Regions from separate parts of the Dietzia sp. B44 genome, predicted to be linked through region 2. Evidence: predicted binding sites of a transcription regulator. Region 2 holds the regulator's gene; the other holds the start of a gene.
What was found. Region 2 encodes LexA, which represses DNA repair genes until DNA is damaged. Its sites were predicted from a motif close to CGAACANNTGTTCG; they were not measured.

Region 1: G6017_RS03915 (HNH endonuclease signature motif containing protein) is a predicted target of LexA. The motif match lies at 3,245-3,258, and genes of this name have one in related genera.

Annotation. Positions count from the first base shown of each region.
Region 1 is NZ_JAALEF010000090.1:2,374-17,429, reverse strand. It holds partial or broken gene G6017_RS03935 (lipid-transfer protein) at 1-412, shown strand, start outside; gene G6017_RS03930 (thiolase family protein) at 409-1,602, shown strand; gene G6017_RS03925 (nuclear transport factor 2 family protein) at 1,599-2,117, shown strand; gene G6017_RS03920 (TIGR03619 family F420-dependent LLM class oxidoreductase) at 2,120-3,025, shown strand; gene G6017_RS03915 (HNH endonuclease signature motif containing protein) at 3,287-4,831, shown strand; gene G6017_RS03910 (alpha/beta fold hydrolase) at 4,852-5,892, opposite strand; gene G6017_RS03905 (cytochrome P450) at 6,022-7,266, opposite strand; gene G6017_RS03900 (steroid 3-ketoacyl-CoA thiolase) at 7,433-8,599, shown strand; gene G6017_RS03895 (GNAT family N-acetyltransferase) at 8,601-9,188, shown strand; gene G6017_RS03890 (nitroreductase family deazaflavin-dependent oxidoreductase) at 9,247-9,714, shown strand; gene G6017_RS03885 (beta strand repeat-containing protein) at 10,017-11,411, shown strand; gene G6017_RS03880 (SDR family oxidoreductase) at 11,500-12,417, opposite strand; gene G6017_RS03875 (SDR family oxidoreductase) at 12,508-13,299, opposite strand; gene G6017_RS03870 (enoyl-CoA hydratase family protein) at 13,383-14,177, shown strand; gene G6017_RS03865 (CoA-transferase) at 14,174-15,056, shown strand, end outside.
Region 2 is NZ_JAALEF010000171.1:410-10,666, forward strand. It holds partial or broken gene G6017_RS06625 (hypothetical protein) at 1-86, opposite strand, end outside; gene G6017_RS06630 (hypothetical protein) at 135-323, shown strand; gene hrpA (ATP-dependent RNA helicase HrpA) at 371-4,285, shown strand; gene nrdR (transcriptional regulator NrdR) at 4,344-4,799, opposite strand; gene lexA (transcriptional repressor LexA) at 5,506-6,174, shown strand; gene hflX (GTPase HflX) at 6,214-7,662, opposite strand; gene dapF (diaminopimelate epimerase) at 7,677-8,603, opposite strand; gene G6017_RS06660 (malate synthase G) at 8,722-10,257, shown strand, end outside.

The DNA.
Region 1 (15,056 bases), on a different contig from region 2:
GGTCGACACCCCGGCCTACGTCACCGGGATCGAGCACATCGCCGACTCCGCCGAGTTCGGCGCCCGCGATCTCACCGACTCCCCCTCGGCCCGCGCCGCCGCCGTGCGCGCCACCCGGTCCTCGGGCGAGCGCCCCGATCTCGGTGGCGTGACCGTCGCCGAGCTGCACACCCAGTACACGCACCAGGAACTGCTCCTGCGTGCCGCGCTGGGCATCGGCGATCACGTGGCCGTGACCCCGTCCGGCGGATCGTTGCTCGCGGACCCGCTGTTCTCCGCCGGGCTCGAGCGCATCGGCTACGCCGCCAACGACGTCATGGAGGGCCGCACCGAACGCGCCCTCGCCCACGCCACCAGCGGACATCTGCTCCAGCAGAACCTCATCTGCCTCCTGGAAGGACGCCCCGCATGAGCGCCCACAGCACCGGTCTCCCCGCGGCCGTTCTCGGCACCGGACAGACCCACCACGTCGCCCGGCGCACCGACGTCTCCATGGCCGGCCTCTGCCGCGAGGCGATCGACGCCGCCATGGCCGACGCCGGCGTGGGATGGGACGACATCGACGCGGTGATCGTGGGCAAGGCCCCCGACCTGTTCGAGGGCGTGATGATGCCCGAGCTCATGATGGCCGACGCGCTCGGTGCCGTCGGAAAGCCGCTCCTGCGCGTCCACACCGCCGGCTCGGTCGGCGGCTCCACCGCCGTGGTGGCCGCATCGCACATCCAGTCCGGCCGCTACCGGCGCGTGCTGGCCGTGGCGTGGGAGAAGCAGTCCGAGTCCAACGCCATGTGGGCGCTCAGCCTGCCCGTGCCGTTCACGGCCCCCGTCGGGGCGGGTGCCGGCGGGTACTTCGCCCCTCACGTGCGCTCCTACATCCGCACCACCGGGGCCCCGGAGCACGTCGGCGCGATGGTGGCGGTCAAGGACCGGCTCAACGGGTCGATCAACCCCCACGCCCACCTCAAGCAGCCCGACCTCACCGTGGAGAAGGTGCTGCAGGGGCAGATGCTGTGGGACCCCATCCGGTTCGACGAGACCTGCCCGTCCTCCGACGGCGCGTGCGCGATCGTCCTCGGCGACGCCGAGGCGGCCGACGCGGTCGAGTCCACCGGCCGGAACGTCGCCTGGGTCCACGCCACCGCGCTGCGCACCGAGCCCGGGACCTACGCGTTCCGCAACTACCGCAACCCGCAGGCCGGCCGCGACGCCGCCGCCGCCCTGTGGGCCGAGGCCGGGATCACCAACCCGGCGGAGGAGATCGACGCGGCCGAGATCTACGTCCCCTTCTCCTGGTTCGAGCCCATGTGGCTGGAGAACCTCGGGTTCTGCGAGGAGGGCGAGGGCTGGCGCATGACCGAGTCCGGTGCCACCGCGCGCGACGGGTCCCTGCCCGTCAACCCGTCCGGCGGCGTGCTGTGCTCCAACCCGATCGGGGCATCCGGCATGCTGCGCTTCGCCGAGGCCGCCCGGCAGGTCATGGGCCGCGCCGACGAGCACCAGATCCCGGGGGCACGCAAGGCCCTCGGTCACGCCTACGGCGGCGGGTCCCAGTACTTCTCCATGTGGGTCGTGGGGACCGATCGACCGGAGCGTCACTCATGAGCAACCCGTACCTGGACGAGGACGGCGCGTACCGGCCACTCGAGATGAGCGACGCGGCACTGGCCAGTCCCGCCTTCGCCGCCGCACGCCGCTCGTGGGCTGCCACCAACGCCGGCGACCGCGATGCCTGGATCGCCGGCTGGAATCCCGAGGGCACCATCGAGGATCCCGTGGGTCCGTCGATGTTCGATGCCGAGGGCATCGGCCACACCGGCACGGAGAGGCTCCTGGAATTCTGGGAGAAGGCCGTGGCCACCCCGGATCACATCGAGTTCCGCTTCGACCGCGGGATCGCCGTGGGCGACGAACTGCTCTGCATCGGCACCATGCGCACCCATATGGGCGAGAACATCATGGAGATCGATATCGCCGTGGACTACCGCGTCGATCCCGACGGCCGTCTGGTGTCCCTTCGCGCCTTCTGGGAGCAGGACGTGGCCATGGCCTCGGGACTGCGGCCACTCACCGACGACGACAGGACCGCCATCGCCGGCGCCACCGGAAAGGGCAGGTAACCATGAACCGAGTAGTAGATGTCGAGTTCTCCGTCCCGGTCTCCTTCTCCCCCGTAGACCAGTACATCGAGATCGCCCGCGGCGCCGAGGCTGCCGGATTCGACCGCGTCGTGCTGCCCGACTCCCTGTTCCACCCGCGTCGGCAGGACAAGGACTATCCGTATACGCCTGACGGTTCGCGCATGTGGGACGAGGAGACCCAGTGGGTCGAGCCCCTGATCGCCTGCGCCGCCATGGGCGGGGCCACCTCGACCATCCGGTTCTCCCCGCAGGTGCTCAAGGTCGGGCCGCGCAACCCACTGCTGCTCACGAGGCAGGTGGCGTCCGTCGCCCTGCTGACCGGCAACCGGCTGGACCTGGGCGTGGGCATCGGCTGGGACCCCAACGAGTTCGAGTGGTGTGGCGCCCCGTTCTCCGGTCGCGGCAAGCGCGTCGACGAGTCGCTGGAGATCATGCGCCGCGGAATGGAGGGCGAGTGGTTCGACTTCCACGGCAAGCACTTCGACTTCGACGAGCTCATCTTCACCCCGGCCCCGTCCGAGCAGGTGCCTTTCTATGTGGGCGGCCACACGGAGATCGCGCTGAAGCGGGCCGCGCGCGTCGGCCAGGGCTGGACGAGCGCCATGATGGAGTTCGACGAGATCGTCACCACCGTCAAGCGTCTCGGCGAACTGCTCGAGGCCGACGGCCGCTCCCTCGCCGACCGCGGTGACGGCAAGCCGTTCGCCATCCAGGTGGTCTGCCTGGACAAGTTCGGCACGCGCGGCTTCACCGAGCTCGCCGAGGCCGGCGTCACGGACATCATCGTGATGCCGTGGATGGTCGAGGGCCACGGCTTCGATTGCTCAGCCGAGCAGAAGATCGAGTCGATCGCGAACTTCGGTCAGAAGTACGGCCTCCAGGGCTGACTGCTCGCCGTTCTCGCCCCGCCCGCGCCGGTTGCCCGGCCGAATTCTCAACACGAGGCCCGTCCCGCGCGATCCGCGGGGCGGGCCTCGTCGTCGTCCCCCACCCTCCCCCGCCACGCTCTACTTAGGGACGTCCACGCCCGCTTCCGTCATCGGGTTTTCGCAGCTAGAGGCGCTATTCACTATCGTGTCGGACCCGGTTGCTACTGTTCATCTATTCGAACACACGACCGATCAAGCGGCTGCGGAGGGGGCGGAAGCATGCCGGCAGCACCAGTGCAGAAGGCTGGCCCACAGGTACGGGCGCTCACTCTCGCGGCGCTCGACGCGCTCTACGCGGAGAACCGGGCCGCGGCCGCGAGACTTCGGGCATGCCGGAAGTTGTTTGAGCTGTGCGATGACGAACAACTCGACCGCGCGATCGCCGCAGGCTACGGCCCGGGCCTCGACGAGGAGCCGTCGTACGCGATCATCGACCCACTCCAGATCGCGTGCGCCGAGATCGTCGCCGCGTACGGCGTCCATCACCACCGCGCCAAGAAGTTGATCGCTCTCGCAAATGACCTCTCCGTGCGATTTCCCTCGCTGCTCGAAGCCATGGAGACAGGCCGTATAGATGAGCACACCGCCGAGATGCTCGCCCGTCACTTGCGGACGGTCGACGTGTCCGCCCTCGAGAGGGTTCAACGCGCAGTCGTTGACTGGCTGCTGGATGCTATCGACTCGGGTCGACGGCCCGGACGCGACGCGATCCTCAATGAGACCGACCGGATCATCCGCGAATACGATCCCGAGGGCGTGCTGTTGCGCCGTGCGCGGGCGTTCGCCGAACGGAACGTTCGGTTGCGCCGCAGCGAAGACGGGATGGCAGATCTGAACGCCCGCCTCTCCGCCCCCGACGCCCTGGCCATCTCCGAGGCCCTCAACGAGATCGCGCGGGAGCACAAACGGAGAAACCCCGGCGGCGCAGGTATGGGGCCGCTCAGGGCGGACGCGCTGGTCAACGCACTCCTCGGCCCGGCCGACAGCTCTACGTCTCCGGCCTCGACTCCGGCGGCGGCGGCGGCGGCGGCGGCGGGCGAGGCTGGCTCGACCGGGTCACTCATGGCGTCGATCCGGCCGAACATCACGGTGCTCGCGCCCCTTAGCCCGGACGGCGAACCCGAGGTCTATCTCCCCAGGGGAGGCCCCGCCACCATCGAAGCCCTCATCGCACTGCTATCCCGCAGCGTCGGCGCCACAATCGTTGTCCCCGACCCCGCGCCAGGGGCAGCCGACTCGGCCTCCCATGCCCGCCGCTACCGCCTCAGTCCGGAACTGGACCGCCGTATCCGCCTGCGCGACGGCACCTGCCGCCATCCCGGTTGTTCGGTTCCCGCGGACCACTGCGACATCGACCATTGCCGCCCCTTCAATCACTCCGACCCCAGCAATGGCGGGCTGAGCGTGGAAGCCAACCTCATGTGTCTGTGCCGGCAGCACCACCGGTTCAAAACCTTCCATGGCTGGAGGTACCGCCTGGACCGGGAGGGAACACTCACCGTCACCACCAACACCGGTCACATCATCACCACCGACCCCGCAGGGCCGTTGGCTCGATGGCGTCGAGATGTCGCCACCGAGACCGATCCCCCGCCTGACCCACCGCCCCACCCGCGACGGCGTCCGTGGCTCAGCCCGAAACCACAGGCCACTTACGGTCACAGACGCGAGAAAGATCTTGCCACCGAGCGAGAAGCCAACATCGCTGCCCGCTACGAGACACCGCTACCCCAGCCGGACTTCGAGCCACCGCCACCGTTCTGACCAATGGCGATAACCCGCGGCTACTTCGGGATGGCGTCCGTGATGTCGGCGAGACACTCGAGCAGCTCGCGGTGCGTGTCCTCGCTGGCCTCCAGGTGCATGAGATGGCCGGCGCGCGGAACGCTGCGGATCTGGCGGACGTCGTCGTGGTAGCGGCCGAGTTTCGTCAGCGGCTCGCGACCGTGGAACCCCTCGAGGTCCGGGTCGTGCTCGGAGTAGAGGAAGTAGTACGGCACCGGGTTGGTCTGGCGCTCGAACTCCTTGCGGGCGCGCCATGACACGTCCATCGCGCGGTACCACTGCAGTGGCCCCGCGAGCCCGGTGCGCGAGTACTCGGCGTCGTACACGTCCATCTCCTCCACAGACAGCCATCTCCACGGCAGCTGTGGCGACTCCGGAAGCGCGTCCATGTAGGTCGATCCCGGCGGGTGCTGCCAGACGTCCAGGTAGTGGTAGTCAGCGGACAGTGCCCAGAACACGCGGGTGAGGAAATCGCGCTCGTGGCCCGCGATGTCGGCCTCCGCGACCCCGGGTTGCGCGAAGTAGTGCAGGTGCAGGAAGTGCTTCTCGGCGATCATCGCCGAGCCCTCCAGGGGAGAGATCGATCCCGCGGTGCCCATGAAGGGGTTCTCCATCCCGATCACCGCGCGCACCCGGTCCGGCTCGAGATGGCACGTGTCGTAGACGACGCCCGCACCGAAGTCGAAGCCCACCAGGACCACCTTCTCGGGGCGCGGGAGCGCGTCGTCGATCACCGCGATCAGGTCGTCGACCACTTCCCGGGGCGCGTAGGCCTCGACGTCGGCCGGGGCATCGGAGCCGCCCATCCCCCGCAGGTCCGGCGCGATGACCCGCCAGCCGGCCTCCACGAGAACGGGGATCATCCGGTGCCAGGTGAACCAGAAGTGCGGAAAGCCGTGGACCAGCACGATCGTGCCGGGGCCGTCGGGGGAGCCGTCCGAGACGCGGGGTTCGGCGGCAACGTAGTGAAGCCTGACGCCGTCGCGCTCGACCTGGCGGTGCTCGAGGAAGGAGTCGTCGAGTATTCGTGGGTCGATCATGGTGTCACCCTGCCTGGTTCTCTCGTGGGTTCAGCGCGTTCTGGCAAAGCCCGCGATCACGACGACGGCCCCGGCGCCCCGCGGGCGCGGAGGGCCGGGGCCGTGGTCAGACCTGGACTGATCAGCCGATCAGGCGCGGACCGGGCACTTGAAGTCGACCTTGAAGTCCTGGATGGCGTTGAGCCATCCGGAACGGAGGCGGACCGGGTCGCCGAGTGCGGTGATGTCCGGCATGTGGTCGGCGATCGCGTTGAAAATGAGCTCGATCTGGAGCTTCGCCAGGTTGGCGCCGATGCAGTAGTGGGGGCCGTTGCCGCCGAACGTCAGGTGCGGGTTCGGATCGCGCAGGATATTGAACGTGAACGGGTCCTCGAACACGTCCTCGTCGAAGTTCGCGGAACCGTACATGATCGCGGCGCGGTCGCCCTTCTTCATGGTGACTCCCCCGATCTCCACGTCCTCGGTGGCGGTGCGCTGGAACGAGGAGATCGGCGAGGCCCATCGGAGGATCTCGTCGTACGCGGTCTCCGGGCGCTCAGACTTGAACAGCTCCCACTGCTCCGGGTTGTTCAGGAAGGCGATCATGCCGTGGGTTGTGGCGTTGCGGGTGGTCTCGTTTCCGGCCACCGCGAGCAGGACCACGAACCAACCGAACTCGTCCGCGGTGAGCTGCTCGCCGTCGAGGTCTGCCTGGACCAGCTTGGTCACCAGGTCGTCGCGTGGATCGACCTCGCGCTTGGCGGCGAGCTCCTGGGCGTAGTTGAGGACCATCGCGTTGGCCATCTGCGACTCCTCGACCTTGCCGGGGACGTCGTAGCTGGTCATCTGGTTGGACCACTCGAAGATCTGGTGGCGGTCCTCCATCGGGATACCGATGAGCTCGGCGATCGCCTGCAGTGGCAGCTCGGAGGCCACGTCGATGATGAAGTCGCCAGTGCCCTTTGCGCCGGCGGTCTCGACGATCTCCCGGGCCTTCTCCTTCAAGTTCTCGCGCATCTTCTCGATATTGCGCGGGGTGAAGCCCTTGGAGATGATGCGGCGGTACTTCTTGTGCTCGTCGCCGTCCTGGTTGATGAACAGCAGGCGGGTCAGCTCGACGATCTCGCGCTCCGTGCCCGGCGCGAAGCGCGGGATGGCGGTGTTCTCCCAGGTCGAGAAGACCTCGTTCGTGCGCCGGGAGATCTCCTTGACGTCCTCATGCTTGGTGACGACCCAGTAGCCGTCGTCGTCAAAACCATCGGCGCCGGGCTCGTTCGCACACCACCAGATCGGTTCGGTCCGCCGGAGGTGTTCCCACTCCGGGTGCGGGAGGCGCTTCTCGTAGAGCTCCGGGTCCGTGAAGTCGAACCCCTCGGGAATGGTGACTGGCTGCACTTGGTACTCCTTGGCCGCGTCGGATTGCGTCAGGTGCCCCCCACAGTCCCGGGATACTGCGTTCCCCTCCCCCGGGCTGTAATCTAGAACACGTTCCACGCACCATACTAGAACACGTTCACACCCGGCCAGGCTTTCCTCCGGCCGGATTCCCGGAAGGACACTCATGGGCAATCCCGTCATCGTCGAGGCTGTTCGAACCCCGATCGGCAAGGCCCGCGGCGCACTGTCGGGCCTCCATCCCGCACATCTGCTCGGCGCCTCCCAGAAAGAGGTCATCCGCCGGGCCGGCATCGACGCCTCCCTCGTGGAGCAGGTCGTCGGCGGCTGCGTGACGCAGGCGGGCGCGCAGGGCAACAACGTCACGCGCGGAGCATGGTTGGCCTCCGGACTGCCGTGGCAGACCGCGTGCACGACCATCGATTGCCAGTGCTCCTCCGCGCAGCAGGCCAACCACTTCATCGCCAACCTCATCCACGCCGGCGCCATGGACGTCGGTATCGCGTGTGGCGTGGAGTCGATGAGCTGGCTCTCGCTGCGCGCCGCCGTGGGTAACGGAGAGAACGGCATGCCGCGCCCGGACGACTGGGCCGTCGACCTCCCGGACCAATTCACCGCCGCCGACCGCATCGCCAATCGCCGCAGCATCAGCCGTGCCGACCTCGAGGAGCTGGGCGTCCGCTCGCAGGCCAATGCGAAGCGCGCGTGGGAGGAGGGCCGCTTCGATCGGGAAACCTTCGCCGTCGACGCCCCCGAGCGCCTCAAGGACGGCACCTACACCGGCGAGACGGTGACCGTCACCCGCGATCAGGGCCTGCGGGAGACCACCGCCGAGGCGCTCGCCGGCCTCAAGCCGGTCCTCGAGGGCGGCCTGCACACCGCCGGCACCTCGAGCCAGATGTCCGACGGCTCGGCCGCGGTCCTGCTCATGGACGAGGACGTGGCCAAGGCGCACGGCCTCAAGCCCCGCGCTCGCATCGCGCACCAGGCACTGGTCGGCGGCGAGCCCGAATACCACCTCGATGGCCCGGTCCAGGCCACGCAGCGCGTCCTCGACCGCTCCGGCATGTCGATCTCCGACTTCGATCTGTTCGAATGCAACGAGGCGTTCGCCTCCGTGCTCCTAAGCTGGGCGCAGGTGCATGGTCCGGACATGGACAAGGTCAACGTCAACGGGGGCGCCATCGCGATCGGCCACCCCGTCGGCAGTACCGGGTCGCGGCTCATCACCACCGCCCTGCACGAGCTCGAGCGCACGGACGGCGAGCGCGCCCTCATCACGATGTGCGCGGGAGGCGCCCAGGCCTCGGCCAGCATCATCGAGAGGATCTGACATGAGCAGCAACGTGATCGAAGCGGCGGCGGAGCGCCGGACGGAAGTCTTCGCGGCCATCGCCTCGGCCAACGGCACCGAGGACGCGGTCCAGGCGGTGTCCCACCTTCTGGCCGTGTCCGCGGACGAGGCGCGCGAGGTTCTGCGCGCCCCGCTGGAGTCGTTTATCGGAGCCACCACGGAGCACCCGGTCTCGGCCGGGCCGGCCGGGTTCGAGTTGCACCCGTTCCGGGATTCCGAGGACCACCGGTCGATCTACCACACCCGCTCCACCGACGCCTCGTCGGCGACGGGCGGCGAGTGGGACGAGAGCCGCACCGAGCAGGAGCGTCGCGACGGGCTGAGCCGCATCGAGTCGGAGTCGGCGATGTGGTTCGTCGCCATGGACACCGCGCGCGGCACCGCCGTCGGCCTGGTGTTCGGCGAGCAGATCAACGACGGCGACGTCGACGTGGCGATCTGGATCCACCCCGAGGAGCGCAAGAAGGGCTACGGCTTCCTCTCACTCAAGGAGAGCCGTCGCGAGCTCGCCGCGTTCTTCCCGGGCAAGCACGTGATCGTCCGCGCACCGCTGCCCAGCGGCAAGTGACGAGCACGCGGTGACGGACAGCCAACCGTCGGAGGGCGCATCCCGCCCCGAGACCGGCATCGACGACCCACGGCGTGGCGCGCCGTGGGTCGTCGGCGTCATCAAGGTCATGTCGCGGGTCAACACGTGGCTGTATCAGCGCACGGGCGGTCGGGTCGGTGGGAACTGGCGCGTGGGATCGGCGCTGCGGGCGCCGGTTCCGGTGTGTTTGTTGACGACGACGGGGCGAAAGTCGGGCCAGCCGAGAACTGTGCCGTTGCTCCATCTGCCCGAGGGCGATCGCGTTCTGTTGGTCGCCTCACAGGGCGGGCTCCCGTCGCACCCCCAGTGGTACCGCAACATCCTGGCGGAGCCTGCGGTCACCGTTCAGGTGGGCCGCCGGGTCAGATCCATGACGGCTCGGGAGGCCTCGCCCACCGAACGTGCGGAATTGTGGCCACGCCTGGTCGAGCGCTACGCGGACTTTGCTGAGTATCAGGCAAACACCAGCAGGGTCATCCCGGTAGTGATATGCGAACCCGCCTAACACCGCAGTCAGAGGCGTTTAGTTGCCCGGTCAACTTTGCCCACGTCAGGCACAGTGTCTCTCGTAAACTATGACTTGGGTCACTTGCCATAATTTAGATTGACAAAAGTTCACGTTCAGGGGATTCTCATGTGTCAGGTGACACAGTTGTCCAGTGAATTCGAGAGGATCCCCCGTTAATGAAGAACACCACCAGGGTCGCCGCGCTTGCCGCGACGACGGCCCTTGCCATGTCCAGCGCTGTCGGCGTTGCCAACGCGAATATCATTACCGACATCATTGGCGGCCTCACCGGCTCGAATATGCCTGAGGTCCCCGACTCGTCGACACTCACCATCCCCGGCTCCGCTGATCTCATTCCCGAGAGCATCATCCCCGACGGCTCCACTGAGGGCATCGGTCAGGGCTCTACCCAGGCCGGCGGTTCCGCCAACATCGGCGGTTCTGCCGGAACCATCGCCAATGGGATCTCCGATTCTCTCGGTGACACCAGCGGTTCCCTCCCCGCCGTCGCTGCGGGCAGTGGCGATCTGCTCGAAAATGGCGGCTCCCTGGGCGACACGCCCGGCGTCGTCGAGGGCTCGATCGAGACCATCACGGGCTCGGTCGACGGGGCCGACGGCTCCCTCAACTCCGTCCTCCGCGGCATCGGTGGCCTCCTCACCTCCGGCGGCTCCCTGTCCGACACCCCGGGGGTTGTCGAGGGGTCGATCTCAGAGGTCACAGGCTCGCTCACCGGCGCCAGTGGCTCGCTCGACGACTTCACCGAGTCCCTCACCGGTTCGATCGAGGGCGGCGGCTCGCTCACTTCGGTCCTCCGGGGCATCGGCGACCTGCTCAATACCGGCGGCTCCCTCTCGGGCGTCCTCGAGGCCACCGCAGGCTCTATTGAAACCGGCGGTTCGGCTGGCGACATCACCAGCAATCTCGGCGGCTCGCTCGACACCATCGGCGTCGGCATCTCGGACTCGCTCGGAGACGGCGGCTCGGCCGGCGACATCACGTCCGCCCTCGGTGGCTCCATCGAAGACGGTGGCTCCCTCGAGGCCATCACGAACGAGACCGCGGGCTCCATCGACGACGTCGCGGGTTCGGTCACCGATCCGACGGATGGCCTGCTCGGTTCGGTCACGGGCGGACTGCTCACCCAGGGGATCGCCGGCTCGCTCGGCGGCATGACCAACTCGGTTGCCGGCCCGGAGACCGGTCTGCTCGGCTCGATCACCGGCGAGGGTGGCTCGACCGGCCAGAGCTCCGACACGATCACCGGGTCGGTCAGTGACAGCACGGGCACCATCAACGGCTCCGTGGAGGAGCTCACCGGGGTCAACGGCTCGCTGACCGCGTTCACCGGTTCGCTGGAGAGCGGCTCGGACAACGGCACGGCGTCCCTGGCGAACGGCTCCCAGAACTCGGTTATGTCCACCAACATCGGCTCGACCGCCGGTCTGATGACCTCGCTCGATACCGCGGACAGCGTCGAGTCGAGCGTGGGCGGCGGCCTGCTGCCGATCCTGTCGGTGGGCGGCGCGCTCGCCCTCGGTGGCGCCGCGGTCGGCGCTGCCGCAGGCACCAACGTGCAGCTTCCGCCGCTGCCCGCAGTCCCGGGCTTCCCGCTGTGTGACCTGCCGCAGGCGCAGATCGACCAGCTCGCAGCACTGGGCTCGGTTGACGCCCAGAACTGCCCGCGCCCCTGATCTGATCAGGTCGCGCACAAGCGACGAGTAAACCCCGCACCTTCCCGGAAAGAAGGTGCGGGGTTTACTTATGTCCGGGTCCGGCGCCTCAGCGGGCGCCGTAGACAGGGACCGGGGCCGGCGACTCGGACAGCAGACGCGGGACCACGGAGCCGAGCTCGGCCGGGTCCCACTTGGCGCCCTTGTCCTGCGACGCGGCGCGCTGCCAACCGTCGCACAGGGTGACCTTGCCGCCCTCGACCTCGAACACGCGCCCGGAGACGTCGCCGGACTCCTCGGAGCCCAGCCACACCACGAGCGGCGAGACGTTTGCCGGGTCCATCACGTCGAACGAGCCGTCCTCGGGGGCGGCCATCTGCGCGGCCATGGCCTCGCCGGCCGAGGTGGTCATGCGGGTGCGGGCCGACGGCGCGATCGCGTTGGCGGTCACGCCGTATCCCTTCATCTCGGCGGCGGTCTGGATGGTCAGCAGGGCGATTCCGGCCTTGGCGGTGGCGTAATTGCCCTGGCCGACCGAGCCGAACAGTCCGGCACCCGAGGAGGTGTTGATGACGCGAGCGGTGCGCGGGCGGCCGGCCTTGGACTCGGCGCGCCAGTACTCGGCGGCGTGACGAAGCGGGGCGTAGTGGCCCTTGAGGTGCACGGTGGTGACCTTGTCCCACTCCTCCTCGGACATGCCGACGAGCATCTTGTCGCGCAGGAAGCCCGCGTTGTTGACCAGCACGTCGAGGCCGCCGAAGGTGTCGATGGCCTGCTGGATGAGCTCGCGCGCGCCGTCCCACGAGGAGATGTCGTTGCCGTTGATCACGGCCTCACCGCCGGCGGCCTTGATCTCGGCGACGACCTGCTCGGCGGGGTGCTCCCCCACGTCCTGGCCGTCGATGCCGGCGCCGAGGTCGTTGACGACGACCTTGGCACCCTCGGCGGCAAAGGCCAGGGCGTGCTCACGGCCGATGCCGCGGCCGGCGCCGGTGACGATGACGACGCGTCCGTCGCAGATTCCCATTGATTACTCCTTGATCGTGGTGACAGTGCGGGTGCGCAAGACCAGTGCAGGTACGCAGAGTCGGTTGAGGTGTGTGATGCCCGGTCGGGCTCAGTGCTTGTTCTCGGCGGTGGATGCCGAAAGGAACGCGGGCTTCTCGCCGCCGCCGTGGACGAGCAGCTCCGCGCCGGTGATGTACGCGGCGAGCGGCGAGGCGAGGAACGCGGCGGCGCGGCCCACGTCGGCGGGCTCGGCCATGCGCCCCATGGGGATGGTGGCGTCGACGGCGGCCACCCCGTCGGCGTCGCCGTAGTGCAATTCGGCCTGTTCGGTCTTGACCGGCCCCACCACGACGGAGTTCACGCGCACGGCCGGGGCCCACTCGACGGCGAGCGACTGGGTGAGCGAGTCGATGCCGGCCTTGGCGGCGCCGTAGGAGGCGGTGCCGGGCGAGGGCCGGTGGCCGGAGACGGAGGAGATGTTGACGATCGCGCCGCCGATCTGGCCGTCGGGCCCATCGGCGGACATGACCCGGTGGGCCTCCTGCGCGACGGTGAGTGCGGACAGCAGGTTGAGGGCGACGATCTTGGAGTGGAAGTTGGCGCTGGCGTCGGCGGCGAGGGCGAACGGGGCGCCGCCGGCGTTGTTGACCACCACGTCGAGGCGGCCGTGCTTGGCGACGATCTCGTCGACCATCGCGCGCACCGCCTCCGGGTCCCGGAGGTCGGCGGAGTGGAACTCGAGGTCCGCGACATCGGAACCGTCGTCCGCGGGTCGCCGCGCACAGGTGACGACGACGGCGCCGGCATCTCTGAAGACGCGACTGATTCCGGCGCCCACGCCCCGGACCCCTCCGGTAACGAGGACTACCTTGCCCGCCAGACCAAGATCGATGTTCGTCATGCGTGCTAGCCTACCAAGCAAGCGTTTGGTTAGTCACCGGACCGTTCCGAGACGAGCGGACGGTGGCGTGCGAAGGGAGCACCATGGGCATCAGCGTCGACAAGGGCGCAGACGGTATCGCGACCGTCACCGTCGACTATCCCCCCGTCAACGCCATCCCGTCCGCGGGCTGGTTCGAACTCGGCGAACAGATCCTCGCCGCCGGCCGGGACCCCGAGGTACACGTCGTGATCCTCCGGGCCGAGGGCCGGGGATTCAACGCGGGCGTCGACATCAAGGAGATGCAGGACTTCGAGGGCTTCGACCACCTGCTGGCCGCCAACCGCGGCTGCTACGTGGCCTTCAACGCCGTGTACGAGTGCGCGGTCCCCGTGATCGCCGCGGTGAACGGCTTCTGCGTGGGCGGCGGCATCGGACTGGTGGGCAACGCCGACTGCATCGTCGCCTCGGACGACGCGGTGTTCGGCCTGCCCGAGGTGGACCGTGGGGCGCTCGGCGCGGCCACGCACCTGGCGCGCATGGTGCCGCCGCACATGATGCGCACCCTGTACTTCACCTCGCGCAACGTCACGGCGCAGCAGCTCCACTCGTGGGGCACCGTCTACAACGTGGTCCCCCGCGACCAGCTGGTCGCCGCGGCACGCGACCTCGCCGAGACCATCGCGGCCAAGGACACGCGGGTCATCCGGGCGGCCAAGGAAGCCATCAACCACATCGATCCCATTGACGTGAAGTCCTCCTACCGGATGGAGCAGGGTTTCACGTTCGAACTCAACCTCGCCGGCGTGGCAGACGAGCACCGCGACGAGTTCGTCAAGACGGGCCTGAATCTGGACAAACGAGACAAGCGATCCGAGAGGACGGGCGAGAACAAGTGAGCAGCACCCCCACCCCGCGCGACAAGCGCTCCAGCCTGGACGAGGCCGTCTCACGCCTCTCCAGCGGCATGACGATCGGCATAGGCGGCTGGGGTTCCCGACGCAAGCCGATGGCCCTGGTACGCGCGATCCTCCGCCGCGAGGACCTCACCGACCTCACCGTCATCACCTACGGCGGCCCGGACCTCGGCCTGCTGTGCTCGGCCGGCAAGGTCTCCAAGGCCTACTACGGCTTCGTCACCCTGGACTCCGCCCCGTTCTACGACCCGTGGTTCGCCACGCGCCGCACCGAGGGGTCGATCATCTCCCGCGAGATGGACGAGGGCATGGTGCGCGCGGGCCTCACCGCCGCCGCGCAGCGCCTGCCGTTCCTGCCGACCCGCGCCGGCCTCGGCTCGGACGTCTTCCGGTTCTGGGGCGACGAGCTCAAGACCGTCGACTCGCCGTACCAGGTCGACGGCAAGACCGAGACCCTGGTCGCGATGCCCGCCCTACGCATGGATGCCGCGCTGATCCACCTGGACAAGGCGGACAAGCACGGCAACGCCGCGTTCACCGGCGCCGACGGGTACTTCGACGATCTCTACGCCATGGCCGCGGACACCGTCCTGCTCGAGACCGACGAGATCGTCGATTCCGCGGACGCCCTGATGAACGAGGTCGGCCCGCAGCGCATGCTGCTCAGCCGCATGTTCGTCGACACCGTCTCCGAGGCCCCGAACGGCGCCCACTTCACGTTCGCGGGTAACTACGGCCGCGACGAGGCGTTCCAGAAGCACTACGCCACCTCAGCCAAGGATGAGGATTCCTGGAAGTCGTTCGTCGACGAGTTCCTGTCCGGGTCCGAGGAGGACTACCAGAAGGCCGTCACCGCGTTCG
Region 2 (10,257 bases):
GCGGTCGTGCGCCCACGGAACAACCACAGGTCCCCGGTCCGGGTGCGGTGGGCCGCGGCGGCCAGCGGGACGGTGTCGAGACTCATGGTGCGATCCTGCCAGGTGCCCCGGCGAGAGGATCTACCCTTGACGCCATGGCACCCCGCGGACGGCAGTGGCTCAAGATGGTCGGCGCGGCCGGGGTGGTCGGAGTGGCCGCCACCGGGATCCTCGCCGCACGGACCGAACGCCGGCGGCAGTCGTACGAGCCGGAGGAGATCCGGGAGCGACTGCACCAGCGCTACACCCGCATCCAGTCCCGCCGGGAGGGTGGCACGGCCTGACACCCGGATCGATCCCCACACCGGGTCCCGATACCCTGGCGGACACCATGTCGACGTCTCCCGCGCCCGCCCCCGAACTGCGCCGGGCCCGGCACGATCTCCTGGTCCGGCTCGACGACGTCGGCATCCTCGACGCCCACCGTCTCCGGTCGCGGATCCGCAGGGCCCGCGCCGACCAGTTGGACGACCTGGGCGGGCAGATCGACGCCGCCGCCGCTCGTCTGCGTCGGCGTGCGGAGTCGGTTCCGACCCCGGAGTATCCGGAACAACTGCCGGTCAGCGCCCGTAAGGACGAGATCGCGGCGGCGATCCGCGACAACCAGGTCGTGGTGATCGCCGGCGAGACCGGATCCGGGAAGACCACCCAGATCCCCAAGATCTGTCTGGAACTCGGCCGCGGCGTGCGCGGGATGATCGGCCACACCCAGCCCCGCAGGCTGGCGGCCCGGTCCGTCGCCGAGCGCATCGCCGAGGAACTGGGGGTGGAGACCGGCCGGCTGGTGGGGTCGGCCGTGCGCTTCGACGACCGTACCGGTGCCGACACCGCGGTCAAACTGATGACCGACGGGATACTGCTCGCCGAGATCCGACGGGACAGGCTGCTGCGCGCCTACGACACGATCATCATCGACGAGGCCCACGAACGCAGCCTCAACATCGACTTCCTGCTCGGCTACCTCCGGCAGATCCTGCCCCGGCGGCCGGACCTCAAACTCATCATCACCTCCGCCACGATCGACCCCGACCGCTTCGCCCGCCACTTCGCGGATCCGGCGGGCCATCCCGCCCCTGTCATCGAGGTCTCCGGTCGCACCTTCCCCGTGGAGATCCGGTACCGGCCGCTCCAGGTCGACCACGCGGACCGGACCATCGACCTCGACCCCCTGGACGCGCTCGCCGATGCGGTCGGCGAGCTCCTGGCCGAGGGTGACGGCGACGTACTCGTCTTCCTCTCCGGCGAACGCGAGATCCGCGACGCCGAGGAGGTGCTCCGGGGGCGGAAATTCAAGAGCACCGAGATCTTTCCGCTCTTCGCCCGACTCACCTCCGCCGAGCAGCAACGGGCCTTCCGTCAGCATTCGACCCGGCGCGTGGTCCTGTCGACCAACATCGCGGAGACCTCGGTGACGGTCCCGGGGATCCGCTACGTCGTGGACACCGGCCTCGCCCGGATCTCCCGCTATTCGACCCGCACCAAGGTCCAGAGGCTGCCGATCGAGCCGATCTCGCAGGCCTCCGCCGCACAGCGCGCCGGCCGCTGCGGCCGCGTCGCCGACGGCATCTGCATCCGTCTGTACTCGGAGGACGACTTCGACTCCCGGCCGGAGTTCACCGACCCGGAGATCCTGCGCACCAACCTGGCGTCGGTCATCCTGTCGATGGCCGATCTCGACCTGGGAGCCGTGGACGACTTCCCGTTCGTCGAACCACCCGACCGCAAGGCCGTCCGAGACGGCATGACGTTGCTCACCGAGCTCGGGGCGCTCCGGACCGACGACGACGAACGCCCGCACCTGGCCAGGGTGGGCCGCGACATGGCGTCCCTCCCCCTCGACCCGCGCCTGGCCCGGATGGTCGTGGAGGGCCACCGAAACGGCGCCCTGGGGGATGTCCTGGTCGTGGTCGCGGCCCTGACCGTGCAGGATGTCCGCGAGAGGCCCGCCGAGGAGCGCGACAAGGCGGACCAGCTCCACCGGCGCTTCGCCGACAAGTCCTCCGACTTCCTGGGCTACCTCAACCTGTGGCGCTACCTCACCGAACAGCGGCGCGAGCTCTCCGGCAGCGCGTTCCGGAAAATGTGCAAGGCCGAGTACCTGCACTGGTTGCGGATCCGCGAGTGGCAGGACCTCACCGCCCAGTTGACCAGCATGTGCCGCGAGCGGGGCTGGCATCCACCGTCCGGTCACGCCGCGGAGGACGACCTCCACAAGGCGATCCTCTCCGGACTGCTCACCAACGTCGGGATGAAGGACGAGGACACCAGGGAGTTCCGCGGCACCCGCGGTATCCGCTTCCAGGTGTTCCCCGGTTCCGATCTCGCCCGCAAGCCGCCGCGATGGATCATGGCCTCCGAGTTGGTCGAGACCTCCAGACTGTGGGCCCGGGACGTCGCGCGCATCGATCCGGTGTGGATCGAACAACTCGGGGGGCATCTCGTCCGCACCCAGTACTCAGAGCCGCACTGGTCCGACGCCCAGGGCGCGGCGATGGCCTACGAGAAGGTGCTGCTCCTGGGGCTGCCCGTGGTCGAGGCGCGTCGCATCCTCCTCTCCAGGGTCGACGCACCGCTCGCGCGGGAGATGCTCGTCCGGCACGGGATCGTCGAGGGACGATGGACCACCCGCATCCCGGTGATCATGGAGAACGCCGTGGCCGTGGAACAGGCGCGGGAGCTGGAGACCCGCAGTAGACGCCGCGACCTCGTCATCGACGACGACACCCTGGTCGGGTTCTACCTCGAGCGGCTCCCCGAGGACATCACCTCCGGCCGCCACCTGGAATCGTGGTGGCGTAAGCAGGGCCGGGAGGACCCGGATCGTCTGCGTCTTCGCCCCGAGCAGATCCGCACGTCGGACACCGCCCCGGCCGCCTCCGAGTTCCCGCCGATCTGGCGCCAGGGCGAGCGGGACTTCGAGCTCAGATACTCGTTCGACCCGGGGGTCGACTCCGACGGCATCACCGTGCGGGTCCCTCTCCCCCAGCTGTCCTCGGTCGCGACGTCCGGCTTCGAGTGGCTCGTCCCCGGCCTGCGCGAGGAGCTGTACACGGAGATGCTCCGGACGCTCCCCAAGTACCTGAGGCGTCTGTGTTCCCCGCCCGCCGAGTACGCGGCACTGCTGGCCGGTGACCTCGCCCCGCGGTCGGCACCGCTCCCCGTGGCGCTCGCCGCCGCGCTCTCGGCCCGCATAGGCACGACCGTCGAGCCCCGCGAGTTCCACCCGGAACAGCTCCCCGACCATCTCCGCATGCGTTTCGAGGTGGTCGACGGTGACGAGGTCGTCGCGGCCGGTACGGACCTGGGAGCACTACGCAGTCGGTTGGTGGACAAGGTCCGTGCCACGCTCAACTCCAGACTCGTCCCCGATGACGGACCTCATCGGGCGTGGACCGCGGACACGATCGGGGACCTGTCGCCCTCGATCACCGGCACGGTCGACGGTGTGGAGGTGACGGTCTACCCGGCCCTGCAGGTCCGCCCCGACGGCATCCACCGGATCGCCTGCGCCACAGAGACGGAACGTCGAGCCGCGCAGACGACAGCGGTACTGACCCTGATCTCAGCGGACCTGATCTCGGCGGCATCGATAGTCCGGGGTCGTCCGGTCGAGCAACGCCTCGCGCTCACCCAGTATCCCCACGAGGGTGCCGATGGACTGGTCTCGGACGCGGCGCTGGCGGCGTGCGGGCGGCTGATCGCCGGACGCAGAGGAGAGCCGGTACTCACCGTGCACGACTTCGACGAGGTGCGCGCGCGCGCCCGATCCGAGGCGCCGGCCGCCATCACGGCCTCGATCTCCGCCGCCCTTCCGGCGTTGGTCGCCGCGCAGTCGGTCTCCGCCCGGCTGGACCAGGTACCACGCGACCTCGCGGACGACGTCAGGCCCGCTCTGGACTTCCTCGTGGGAAAGGGATTCCTCGCCCGACACCCGGCGGAGGTCCTCCCGCAACTGGAACGCCACGTGAGGGCGATCGACCTCAGGCTGGACCTCGCGGAGAAGTCACCGTCGAGGTACCGGGAGCTCGCCGCCCGGTTGGAGAAGTCGGAGGCCACTGTCGCGGAGGCGACGGCGGCGCTCCGCCGACGACCGGGTGGGGCGCGGGCAGCCCGGGATCTCCGGTGGATGTTGGCCGAATACCGTGTCGGCCTCTTCGCGCAGTCTCTGGGTACCGCGCGCCCGGTCTCCGCCGAGAGGATCGAGAAGGCGGTCGCCGCCGCGCTCTCCCGGCGGAACGCGCGTTGAGCCCTCACACCGCCCGTACACAGGAACCGATCCCGGTGCGACGCGGAGAGGACCGGGACTAGTGAGCAGCGTGCCGTTCGCGAAGCGCGATGATCTCGCTCTCGAAATCCGCAGCGGAACTGAATTGTTTGTACACGGAGGCGAATCGCAGATACGCGACCTCGTCCAGATCTTGTAGAGGCCCCAGGATCGCCAGCCCGATCTCGTGAGCGGGGACCTCTGAGGCGCCGCCGGCCCGGACAGCGTCTTCGACCTGCTGCGCGAGCCGCCGGAGCGCGTCCTCGTCGACCGACCTCCCCTGGCACGCGCGTCGCACACCGCGGACCACTTTGTCGCGGCTGAAACGCTCCGTCACACCGTTGCGCTTGAGGACGGTCAACAACGGGGTCTCGAGGGTGGTGAACCGGTGTCCGCAGTCGGGGCACTCGCGCCGACGCCGGATCGCCTGCCCTTCGTCGACCGACCGCGAGTCGATCACCCGTGAGTCCTCGTGGTGACATATGGGGCAGTACATTCCAGCTTCGCCATTCGTCGACCTGGTCCGAACCGCTCCGCCGGCCGGAGCCGACGGCGGCGCGGGGGCGACGGGCCGCCGTCCCGGGTCCATTCTAGGAGGCGATACCGTGGGTCACGCGTAGGCGGGCCCGCCCAGGAGTGCCAATGCGAGCAGCATCAGGATTCCGAAGACGATTCCACAGGCCACCAGAGCCCACGTCGGCACATCGTCCACCACCGGCGCACTCGACCTCGCCTCGCTACCGCATGCCCTGACCCTTTCCGCGGACGCGGGGCGGACGAGCACTCGCCGTCCGGGCGCCACCGACCGCGTGGCCGTCTGGCGCCCCCGGTCGAGCGTGCGGATGACGGGACGGGCCCCGGCATCAGGGCGGGGACGCACCCTGGACGAAACGGGCCGGTCGTGATCGGTCACGCAGACCTCCGTCCAGGGCACGGAGGGACGCGATCGTGGCTGCATCTCCATAACGGTCATGAGAACTCCCAACTCGATACGGTGTGCGAACCTCATTCGCACGCCCGTGTGCCTTATTGTGCACATCTGTTCGAACCCGAACCTGCCTAGAGTTGTATCACGCGGGTCCGACAGAGTCGACATTCGTGGCGACATTTCTTCGAACACCTGTGTGGCGCTCACGTCCGACGGGCAGTAGGGTGTACACAGATAGCGACGTCGAACACCCATTCGCCGAAGGGACCCCCACATGCCCAAGCCCGACTTCGAGGCCCTGACGACCCGCCAGAAGAGCGTTCTGTTGCACATCCACGACACGGTCAAGGACCGGGGCTATCCCCCGAGCATCCGAGAGATCGGTGACGCCGTCGGTCTGCAGTCGACCTCCTCGGTGGCCCACCAGTTGCGGACGTTGGAGAAGAAGGGCTTCCTGACCCGTGATCCGCACAAGCCGCGGGCGGTCGACGTCCACGGCGTCCCGGGGCAGCGGTCCCGGGGTCGTCGCGCGCCCGCCCAGGAGGAGACGCGTCCCAGCGGGGCCGTGGAGCCCGTCTACGTCCCTGTCCTGGGGCGGATCGCGGCCGGCGGTCCGATCCTCGCCGAGCAGGCGGTGGAGGAGGTCTTCCCCCTCCCCTCCGACCTGGTGGGTTCCGGGGACCTGTTCATGCTCAGAGTGGTCGGCGAGTCGATGATCGACGCCGCGATCTGTGACGGGGACTACGTGGTGGTGCGCCGTCAGAACGTCGCGGACAACGGCGAGATCGTGGCGGCGATGATCGACGGGGAGGCCACGGTCAAGACTTTCCGCCGGGATTCGAGCGGGGTGTGGCTCCTGCCCCACAACCCGTCGTTCAGTCCGATTCCCGGGGAGCACGCGACGATCCTCGGAAAGGTCGTCACGGTCTTCCGCAAGCTCTGAACCGGCCGGAACCGGGTGTCGCCTGATCCGTCGACGGGGTCAGGCGACACCGTCACGGGATCCGGGGACCCGATACTCCCCGAGCTCTCCGGCCACGGAGGCCGGAAGCCGGACCACGATCCTCGTGCCGTCCTTCGTGTGATCCTCGTCCACCACGGCGCCCTCCGCGTGGACACGGGAGACCACATCACCCCGGGTGAACGGGATCTCGAGTGTGACCTCCGTGTCCCCGGAGGCGACCACCCGCATTATTCGGTCGAGGAGCTCGTCGAACCCCTCACCCGTCGCCGCCGAGACGAAGACCGCGTCCGGCAGGGCGTGGTGCAGTTCCGTCAACACCACCGGGTCAGCGACGTCGACCTTGTTGATCACCACGAGTTCGCGGGGCCTCTCGGCCTTCTGCTCTTCCACGACGTCGTTGATGACGGTGCGGACGGCCTCGATCTGGCGCAGGGGGAAGGCGTCCGATCCGTCGACGACGTGCAGGAGCAACTCGGAGTCCACGACCTCCTCCAACGTCGAGCGGAACGCCTCGACGAGCTGGGTCGGGAGGTGTCGGACGAATCCGACCGTATCTGTGAAGACCACGACCCGCCCGTCGGGGAGCTCGGCCCGCCGCGTGGTGGGGTCCAGCGTGGCGAACAGAGCGTTCTGGACCAGTACGCCCGCACCGGTCAAGCGGTTGAGCAGGCTCGACTTCCCGGCGTTGGTGTACCCGGCGATCGCGATCGACGGCACCGGGGTGGCGCGACGGCGATGCCGCTTGGTGTCCCGGGCCTGCTTCATGCCCTTGATCTCACGGCGCAGCCTCGCCGTGCGCTCCCTGATTCGGCGGCGGTCCGTCTCGATCTTGGTCTCACCGGGACCACGGAGTCCGACGCCTCCGTTGCTGCCCGCCCGGCCACCCGCCTGCCGGGAGAGTGCCTCACCCCAGCCACGCAGTCGCGGGAGCATGTACTCCATCTGCGCCAGCGACACCTGGGCCTTACCCTCACGGCTGGTCGCGTGTTGGGCGAAGATGTCGAGGATCAGCGCGGTGCGGTCGATCACCTTGACGTTGACGACCTTCTCGAGCGCGATGAGCTGACCCGGCGTGAGCTCGCCGTCGCAGATCACCGTGTCCGCCCCCGTCGCGGTGATCACGTCCTTCAGGGTCTTGGCCTTCCCCGAACCGATGTAGGTGGCGGGATCCGGCTTGTCGCGGCGCTGGATCAGCGCGTCGCAGACCTCGGAGCCTGCGGTCTCGGCGAGCTGTGCCAACTCGGCCATCGCGGCCTCCGCCTGGGCGGCGGTACCCTCGGTCCAGACCCCGACCAGCACGACCCGCTCGAGGCGGAGTTGGCGGTACTCGGCGTCGTTGACGTCCTGGAGTTCGGTCGACAACCCGACGACCCGGCGCAGCGAGGAGCGCTCCTCGAGCTGGAATTCTCCGACCGAAGGGTCATGGTCTCGTGTGGCCCGGTCAGGGGCGGTGTCATCGATAGTCATTCACCGGCATCATCTCACAATTCCGGTCGGGACGCCTCCGTGCGGCGCGCGGGTGGCGGTCGCCGGTACCGCCCCTCGGCGACGATCACGGACGGCCCCGTCAGAGTGGAACCCACGCCGGTCAGGGCCACCGCGACCTCTCCCCCGGGAACGGACACCACCACGTCACCGGTGGCCTCTCCGGCGTCGGCGAGGGCCGCGACGGCCGTGGCGACGATTCCGGTGCCGCAGGACATCGTCTCCCCGGATCCTCGCTCGTGGACGCGCATCGACACCCGACCGTCGGTGAGCGGGGTGGCGATCTCCACGTTGACGCCGGCGGGGAAGAAGCCGGTGTCGAACTCGGGCGCCTCGTGCACCGGCAGTTCGCGCAACCCGTCGGCCCCCAGGCCCGGGACCACGCACGCGAGGTGGGGGTTACCCATGTCGACGGCGAGTCCGGCGTACACCCGGCCACCGAGCTCCACGGACGAGACCCCGAGAAGCCGGGGCTCGCCCATGTCCACACGGACCACGGCCTGGTCACCGTCATGGATCAGAATATCGGCGGGCCGAGGACCGGATCGTGTGCCCACGGGGATCCTGCCGGCCCCGACCCTGCCGGTCGCCACCAGGGCGTGGGCGAACACCCTGACCCCGTTCCCGCACATCTCCGCGATCGATCCGTCTGCGTTCCGGTAGTCCATGAACCAGTCCGCGGCGTCGACGCCCTCCGGGAGGACGGCGAGGACACCCTGGTCGAACAGTGCACCCGCGGTGGCGATGCGCAGCACCCCGTCGGCGCCGAGGCCGGCCCGTCTGTCGCAGACGGCGCGCACCAGGTCCTCGTCGAGGTCCACCTCCGCGTGGTCGTCGGGCAGGACCACGAAGTCGTTGAGCGTTCCGTGCCCCTTGATAAAGGCGAGGCCGTCGAGAGTGGCGGTCGGGGGCGCGGGTGTCATGCCATCAGATCCTAGCTAATCCGACCGCCGTTCCACGCTGCGGAAAACCCGGATGATCCCTCGGCAGGGGGGCACTAGAGTCGGAGGCGAGAACGGTCCCTATGTGAGGAGAGCATCGATGTCCGAACGCATCACCGTCGGCGACGTCCAGGTCGACGAGGTCCTGTACGACTTCGTCAACACCCAGGCGATCCCGGGCACCGGGGTCGATCCCGACGCGTTCTGGGCGGGAGTCTCCGAGATCTTCACCGACCTAGCCCCGCGCAACCGCGAGCTGCTCGCCGTCCGCGACGACCTGCAGTCGAGGATCGACTCCTGGCACCACGAGAACCCCGCCCCGATCGACCCGGCCACCTACCGTGCGTTCCTGCAGGAGATCGGCTACCTGGTCCCGGAGCCGGACTCCGTTCAGGTCAGCACCCAGAACGTGGACGACGAGATCGCCACGGTCGCGGGCCCCCAGTTGGTCGTGCCGATCATGAACGCGCGTTTCGCGATCAACGCCGCCAACGCCCGGTGGGGTTCGTTGTACGACGCGCTCTACGGCACCGACGCGATCCCGGAGTCCGGCGGGGCCGAGCAGGGGTCCTCCTACAACAAGGTCCGCGGGGACCGCGTCATCGCCTGGGCCCGCGAGTTCCTCGACGACGCCGCGCCGCTCGACTCCGGCAGTCACGTCGGCACCACGGGTTACACCGTGGTGGACGGCCGACTGCAGGTGACACTCGCCGACGGGGCGACGACAGGCCTCGCCGATCCCGCACAGTTCGTCGGCTACCTGGGCGACGGCGCCGCCCCGACCTCGGTCCTCCTGCGCAACAACGGCCTGCACGTGGAGGTCCAGATCGACGCCGACTCACCGATCGGATCGACCGACTCCGCCGGCGTCAAGGACGTTGTCCTGGAGTCCGCCGTCTCCACCATCATGGACTTCGAGGACTCCGTCGCGGCCGTCGACGCCGAGGACAAGACCCACGGCTACCGCAACTGGCTGGGTCTGATGAAGGGCGACCTCTCCGAGGAGATCAGCAAGGGCGACAAGACCTTCACCCGCGTCCTCCACGACGACCGGGTCTTCACCGCGCCCGACGGATCCGGCGAGGTCCGGCTCCACGGCCGCTCGATGCTCTTCGTCCGCAATGTGGGGCATCTCATGACCACCCCCGCGGTCCTCGACGCGGAGGGGAACGAGTTGCCCGAGGGCATCCTCGACGCCCTGATCACCTCGCTGGCGGGCATGCACGGCATCGCGCCGGGCAACGAGCGCGGCAACAGCCGGACCGGGTCCATCTACATCGTCAAGCCCAAGCAGCACGGCCCGGCCGAGGTGGCCTTCACCACCGAGCTGTTCGGCCGGGTCGAGGCGCTCCTCGGTCTGCCGGAGAACACCCTCAAGGTGGGCATCATGGACGAGGAGCGGCGCACCTCGGTCAACCTCGCCGCCTGCATCGCCGAGGCCACCGATCGCGTCGTCTTCATCAACACCGGCTTCCTCGACCGGACCGGGGACGAGATCCACACCTCCATGGAGGCCGGCCCGATGATCCGCAAGGGTGAGATGAAGTCCGCCCGCTGGATGACCGCCTACGAGGACTTCAACGTCGACACCGGCCTGGCCTGCGGTCTGCGCGGTCGCGCGCAGATCGGGAAGGGC